Regions from separate parts of the Leisingera sp. ANG-S5 genome, predicted to be linked through region 1. Evidence: riboswitches for the same ligand, from Rfam matches in the RefSeq annotation. Region 1 holds a riboswitch; the other holds the start of a gene.
The links. Region 1 has a riboswitch for cobalamin ahead of RA25_RS12185 (ABC transporter substrate-binding protein). Riboswitches for the same ligand answer to the same signal wherever they lie in the genome.

Region 1 (3,489 bases):
AAAAGCACGCTGCGCGCCGTTGAACAGAATGTGCCCGCTGGTCGGACGCGCAGGGCGGGTCAGGCCCATCACGGCCCGCAAAAGAGTAGATTTGCCCGCACCGGAGCCGCCCACAACCGCCAGCCATTCTGTCGGCGCCATCTCAAGACTGACATCATGCAGAATACCCTGCCCGCCAATTTCGGCGGACAGGGCCTCGATTTTCATCAAAGGTGCCTGTTTACTCGGCAATCGCCAGCTCCGGGCTCGCCAGATAGGTTTCTGCCGGGTGGATGCGGTAGCCCTCAACCTTGCCATTGCCGACCGAAACCTGTGTCTTGTGGAACAGCGGGATCACCGGAAGGTCACGGTTGATAATGGCTTGAACCTCGGCATAGACCGGTTTGCGCTCTTCGCTTGAAAACAGGCTACGGCCCTTTTTAAGCAGTGCGTCCAGCTCAGGGTTGGAGTAGCCGGAAACATTATAGCTGCCATCCGTCGCCACCAATGTGCTGGGGAAGTAATCCGGATCGCCTTGCGGGGCGGTGCCCCAGGCCTGTAGGTGCAGGTCGATTTCGCCAGCTTTAAGTGCCTCGTTGTTTGCGCCGAATTCACCCATTGCGATTTCCGCGCCCAGACCGATCTGCTGCAGCATGATCTGCGAGATTTCCAGTGTCGGCCGCAGCGCAGCCCGGCCTTCGTAGCTACGGATCTTCAGCACGATGTCTTCGCCGTTCAGCTCCCGGATGCCATTGCCGTCACTGTCGGTAATTCCCGCCTCATCCAGCATGGCCTGCGCTTTGGCCGGGTCATAGGACAGGCTGATATCGCCGTTTACCCAGGATTTCATGCTGGCTGGGAAGATGCCATTGGCCGACTGCCCACCGACACCTGCCAGGGTCGCCGCAACGATGGTGTCACGGTCCAGGCCCAGCGAAACGGCATTCAGAACCGTCTGGTTGGACAGTGGACCGTCATTCACCCGTGGCTGCAAGAAGAACAGTCGCGCGGTTGCCTCCGAGAACAGCTGGCCTTTGCCTTCTTCAAGCAGCTTGGCGAAATCCGGTTCCGGGTAGTTGGTGACCAGATCAACATCACCCGCCTGCAGTGCCAGTGCCGCAACCGAAGGGTCGCTGATCGCGTCGATCACCAGACGGTCAAGTTTCGGCGCGCCGCCCCAGTAATCGGCAAACCCAGTGGTCACATAAGTTTTGTCCGTTTCCGCATTTTCAAAGACAAACGGACCAGTGCCCACCAGCGGCATTGCATCGGTGCCGTCTTTCATGACAGCCGCCGACGGTTCGGTCAGCGACCACAGGAAAGCTGAGTTCGGTGCACTGGTGCGGAAGACCAGCGTTTTATCGTCAACCAGCTCGATGGATTCGATGTTCAGAAGCTTGACCAGGCGCGGGTTATTCCCGGGGTGGCCCTCTTCGCTCAGCTTTTCAAACGACTCTTTGACAGCCTGGGCGGTGACCGCAGAGCCATCATGGAATTTTACACCCTCGCGCAGGGTGATTTTCCATTCCCGTTCAGACAGGTTTTCAAAACCGGTGGCAAGGCGCGGCTGAAGGGTCATGTCATAGCCGATACCAATCAGCGTTTCCGACACGCCTGCCCGGTTGCTGAGCCAGCCATTCTGGCGGGCACGGGGATCAGGAATGCTGCTTTTGGGGCCAAACGGCGCGGCAATCACCATTTCCAATTTGGTTTCTGCGGCTGCAGGGCTCAAAAGCGCCGCAGCGGCGAGGCAGGTTGCGGCGAGGGTTTTGGTCCAGAAAGCGCGTGAATAATTCGGCATGTCCTTGGTCCTTAGGTTTCTGACAAGGGAATTTTGGGGTGAGGTGTACAAGTTATGTGATAATATAACAAGCACTGATTCAGTGGACAGCTGCGTCAGCTCAGGTGTTAGGCAGGCAGCTGCGGAACCTGCATGGACAAGATGATGTCAGGGACGGCAACCGCACCTGCGGCTACGTCCAAGCAAGCCCAAACAGTGGGAGCAAGTTTCCGAGATACGCAGGATGCGTGCCATGAGGCCTCCTTCCAGGACGCCCCGTCCCGGTGTGGTTGAAATCGCGATGGCAGGTCTCCTGACTTGCGGGTCTTGGCTGCGCCATCCTTCCCAGCCATACGGCCAGTGGGTGCTTGGCGTCGCTATCCGCTTACAGTTGCGGGGGCAGTCACGGATTTAGCGCCTGTTGGCTACACCTCACCGTGTTCCCTTTTCATCCTCTCAGCATTTTGCCTTGAGGAACCATCGAAAGCAGGTAGGCGAACGCTGACAGAATTGTCAATTGCCCCGAACCAATAGGTAAGGGCTCGAGGTGGGCCAAAAGCTGCAAGTTTCAAGAGGGTCAGTTTCAATGGAAATGACCTTTGCAGCTAATGGTTCAGCCAAATTGCCTCAGTAGCCTGTGTTGTAATGAACCGGCCTGTCAGGCAGTGCCTCTATAAAGTTGGCTTCCCTGCGCGAAGCCGACACTCGGGGCACCCCTAGCTGCAATTGGGGCGGAAGTCAGCTCCGTCCGGCGACCTGTGGATTCGGGTGACAGATCTCTCTGCAGCATGCTTGAACGGCTGTTTTTTACGCCGCTCAGCGGCGCCCAAAATGATGCAGTTGCGACGATTTTGTTGCGGCGAGCACGCGCAGCGAAGAAATCCAAGGTACAAGTTGGGCTCGAACCTGCCGTCCACTGCATGAAGCTGCGACGTCAGCTGCCTGCGTAAAGAGGACACAGGATGGCGCCTTGGCTGCGTTTGCAGCGAAAACCGGCCTGTCTTGGGTCAGAAATGCTTGACAATTGGGGTGGAAATGCCTGGCAGGTGCAGGCAATTTTTCCTTAAAAACAGTCAGCATCGGGTCAGCTTTGCCTGACGTTTGACACAAACTGTCGGGCGACACATAGTTTTGCCATTTGCGACAGAACCTTTCCTTTTTCGTGTCTCCAACATCCCCGCTCGCGCCTCCTGTTCCGCCAGTGGTGTCAATCGGCATGGAACTTTGACCCCCTATAGGCATCCAAAATTGACCCCCTGTTTGACGTGCGGTTAGCTGGCCCGATGCGGTGTAGCCTCCACCAAGCGAAGCCGTATCGTGCCAGCGTCGGCGCGACTATTCTCGGGTTTTGAAGAGCCAGCTCTCGTTGCCCGTTTCGACGATGTCGCAATGGTGGGTAAGGCGGTCGAGCAGCGCGGTAGTCATCTTGGCGTCGCCGAAGACCGAGGGCCATTCGCTGAAGTCGAGGTTGGTCGTCACGATGATCGATGTGCGCTCGTAGAGGCGGCTGATGAGATGGAACAATAGCTGACCACCGGTTTGTGCGAAGGGGAGATAGCCAAGCTCGTCGAGGATCAGGAAGTCGAGACGGCACAGCAGATCTGCCGTGCGCCCCTGTCGGTCGGCGCGGGCTTCCGCATCGAGTTTGTTCACCAGGTCCACAACGTTGAAGAAGCGCCCCCGTCTGCCGCGGCGGATGCACGCCCGAGCGATGCTGACGGCTAGGTGGG
Region 2 (3,489 bases), on a different contig from region 1:
CGCAAGCTGGGCAGTTTGCCGTCCGCGCGGTGCCAGCCCGCCGCAAAGGCGCCGAGGTCGCTGTCGGAGAAGGACAGCACCACAAGGTCCGCGGGCGTCTGCCCGAGGTCTTGCGGGGTGTCGGTCTCGTCAAGGCCGTGGCTTTCGCGGAAGACGACGTGCATGGGTCAGGCCCTTTCGGAAAGAAGAGCAGAGGGCAGTGCCCGGCCTCGGGAGGAAGCGAAGCGCCCTCCCGTGTGGGAGGTCGGGCGCTGCCCGGCGTTACCGCCGGGCGAAACGTTTGAAGTTTCGCCTTGGGGCATCAGCTTCAGGCCCCCAGCTCGGCGCGGATGGCCTGTTCGTCGATGTCGTCATGCTCGGCGATGACCACCAGGGCGGTCTTGCGCGGCTGCGCACCCCAGGGCTGATCATACTGGGCGCGCAGGCGCTCGCCCACGGCCTGAACCAGCATCCGCATCGGTTTTCCCTCCACCGCGACATAGCCTTTGACGCGCAGGATATTGCGCTCGCGGGCGAGTTTCACGATAGCATTCTGCAGCGCTTCCGGGTCGGAGACTTCGCCCATTTCGACAACGATGCTTTCAAAATCGTCATGCTCGTGGTCGTGGTGGCCGTCGTGGTGGCTGGGGCGGGCCTCCAGATCGTCTTCGGCAGCGGCGTTCAGGCCCAGGATGATGCGCGGGTCGATGACGCCTTCGCTCATCGGCAGGATCGGCAGCTTGCGCGGCGCTTCTGCCTCGATCACCGCGCGGGCCTTCTCGACGCCTGCGTCGCCGGCCAGGTCGGCCTTGGACAGCAGCACGATGTCGGCGCAGGAGACCTGGTCTTCGAAGACTTCCGACAGCGGGGTTTCGTGGTCCAGGCTCTCATCTGCTTCGCGCTGGGCGGCAACCGCGTCCAGATCGGGGGCGAACTGGCCCTTGGCGACGGCCTCGGCATCGGCCAGCGCAATCACGCCGTCCACGGTGATACGGGAGCGGATGGCGGGCCAGTCGAAGGCCTTGAGCAGCGGCTTGGGCAGCGCCAGACCGGAGGTCTCGATCACGATGTGATCGGGCTTTTCCGGCAGGTCCATCAGTTGTTCGATGGTGGGGATGAAGTCATCCGCCACGGTGCAGCAGATGCAGCCGTTGGCCAGCTCCATGATGTTCTCCGCCGGGCAATTTTCATCGGCGCAGGATTTCAGGATGTCGCCGTCCACACCGGCGGTGCCGAATTCATTGACCACAACCGCCAGGCGCTTGCCCTGCGGGTTCTGCATCAGGTGGCGGATCAGGGTGGTCTTGCCCGCACCGAGGAAGCCGGTGATGACGGTGACGGGGATCTTGTTGAGGTCGCTCATGTTTACTCCTCGGAGAAGAACTTGGCCGGCGGGATGCGGGCAACGGATTGCTTGCGGAAGGTCTGCGGGCGCTCGCGCCACGGCACAACACCGTCGGCGGTGGCGGCATAGGCTGCGGCGCCTTCCAGAATTTCGGGGACGTGCTGGTCCGGGTCGAGGTCGCCGTAGACATAGGTCCAGCGTTCTTCGCCGCCGACCAAGGCCACGGCGCAGCCGCGCTTGCAGGAGGACAGGCATTCGACGCCGCGCAGGCGAACGCCTTCGGGCATTCCGGCTTCTTCCAGGGCTGCGTGCAGGATGGCGCCGGGGCGGGCGGCCTCCGGGTCGGCGCCCTCGCGGCGGCAGGTGAGGCAAACGGTCAGCGTGACCGGTCCCTGGGTGCTGGCAGTCTTGCCTGCCATATCGTCAGCCATCAGCGCGTCTCCTGTCGCGGCAGGGCGTGCGGGATGGCCAGAAAGGAACTGTGTCGTGCCAGTCCCTCACCCGGTCGCAGAACACCCCGTCTGCCCGTTGATCTCTCTCTAGCTGGCAGGTCTCCCGGCTTGCGGATGCCAAGGCGCTCAGGCCTTGCCGGCCATCCTGCCTTCCCGGGACGTATTCCCAGTGGCATGGCGGCCTCATCCGGTCACGGTCGCGGGGGCGGCTGTGCTTGAGCCTTGGCAAGGCCTTCACATTCCCTCTTCGCCTGTTTTCACAGGAACCAGCTGAACCCCCTTGCGCTATGGCGGGCTTCTTTGTCAAGACATGGGGTCAAACAGCTGGAGAGCCCCCATGAGCGAAAAGTCCGAAACCGGCATTTCAGAAGAAGAAGCCGCCCGTCACGCCTCAAAGATGGCCAAGAAGAAGGCCGCGCGCGACCGGATGATGAAGACCAAGGAGGGCGAGAAGGGCCTGATCATCGTTCACACCGGTCCGGGCAAGGGCAAGTCCTCGTCCGGCTTCGGCATGATCATGCGCTGTATCGCCCATGGGATGCCATCTGCGGTGGTGCAGTTCATCAAGGGCGCCTGGCAGACCGGCGAGCGCACCCTGATCGAGGAGAACTTCAGCGATCTGTGCCAGTTCTATGCGATGGGCGAGGGGTTCACTTGGGAAACCCAGGACAAGGCGCGCGACATCGCCGCCGCCCAGAAGGGCTGGGAGAAGGCCAAGGAGATGATCCTGGACGAGCGCAATACCATGGTGCTGCTGGACGAGATCAACATCGCGCTGCGTTATGAGTATCTGGATCTGGAGGAGGTGCTGGAGTTCCTGGTGGAGCAGAAGCCGCCGATGACCCATGTGGTGCTGACCGGCAGGAACGCCAAGGAGGAGCTGATCGAGATCGCCGATCTGGTGACCGAGATGGGCCAGATCAAACACCCGTTCCGCGCCGGCGTGAAAGCGCAAAAGGGCGTGGAGTTTTAAGAAGCTCACAAAGGTCTTTCGCCTGGCCGAAGGCCGGGCAGCGCCCGTCCCGCCCCAGTGGGACGGGACGGGCGCTGCCCTTCGCGTTATGCTGCGAGCGTTTGTGCCTTGCCTTGAATATAGGCATCCACCGCGGCGCGCTGGGCTTCATCCAGCCGCAGTCCCAGCTTGGTGCGCCGCCAAAGGTAGTCGTCTCCGGTCCGTACCCATTCGCGGGCAATTGCCCAGTCCAGTTCCCGCGCGGTGATCGTCGCCCCGAAGTCCTGCCCCATATCAGCCGCGGATTTGGCCTCGCCCAGAACCGCCCAGGCCTCGGTGCCATAGGCGCGGATCAGGCGGCGGGTCCAATAGGGCGAAAGGAACGGATAGTCCGCCGCGAGTTTGCCGCGCAGCTTTTCCACATCCGCCACCGCAAAATCGCCGCCGGGCAGGGCCACGCCTGCGGTCCAGTCCGCGGGCAGCTGCGGGAAAACCTCGCCGATTTTCGCCAGCGCCGCTTCGGCCAGTTTGCGGTAGGTGGTGATTTTGCCGCCGAAGACATTCAAGAGGGGCGCCTGTGCCTGATCCAGTGTCAGCACATATTCGCGGGTCGCCGCGGTGGCAGAGCTGGCGCCGTCGTCATAAAGCGGGCGCACGCCGGAATAGGTCCAGACAATATCCTCGCGCTTGAGCGGCTGATTGAAATATCCTGATGCAAAATCAATCAGGTAGTCCTGCTCCTTTGCGGTGCATTCCGGCGC

Region 2: linked by a shared signal. The riboswitch ahead of RA25_RS14065 (DUF1636 family protein) and the one ahead of RA25_RS12185 (ABC transporter substrate-binding protein) in region 1 are both predicted to bind cobalamin.

What each region holds. Positions count from the first base shown of each region.
Region 1 is NZ_JWLH01000007.1:41,002-44,490, forward strand. Features, by position in the region: gene RA25_RS12180 (ATP-binding cassette domain-containing protein) at 1-207, opposite strand, end outside; gene RA25_RS12185 (ABC transporter substrate-binding protein) at 221-1,780, opposite strand; cobalamin riboswitch at 2,046-2,256, opposite strand; gene RA25_RS22715 (hypothetical protein) at 2,576-2,977, opposite strand; partial or broken gene istB (IS21-like element helper ATPase IstB) at 3,095-3,489, opposite strand, start outside.
Region 2 is NZ_JWLH01000009.1:46,395-49,883, forward strand. Features, by position in the region: gene cobN (cobaltochelatase subunit CobN) at 1-164, opposite strand, end outside; gene cobW (cobalamin biosynthesis protein CobW) at 308-1,342, opposite strand; gene RA25_RS14065 (DUF1636 family protein) at 1,345-1,755, opposite strand; cobalamin riboswitch at 1,853-2,062, opposite strand; gene cobO (cob(I)yrinic acid a,c-diamide adenosyltransferase) at 2,114-2,749, shown strand; gene glpD (glycerol-3-phosphate dehydrogenase) at 2,836-3,489, opposite strand, start outside.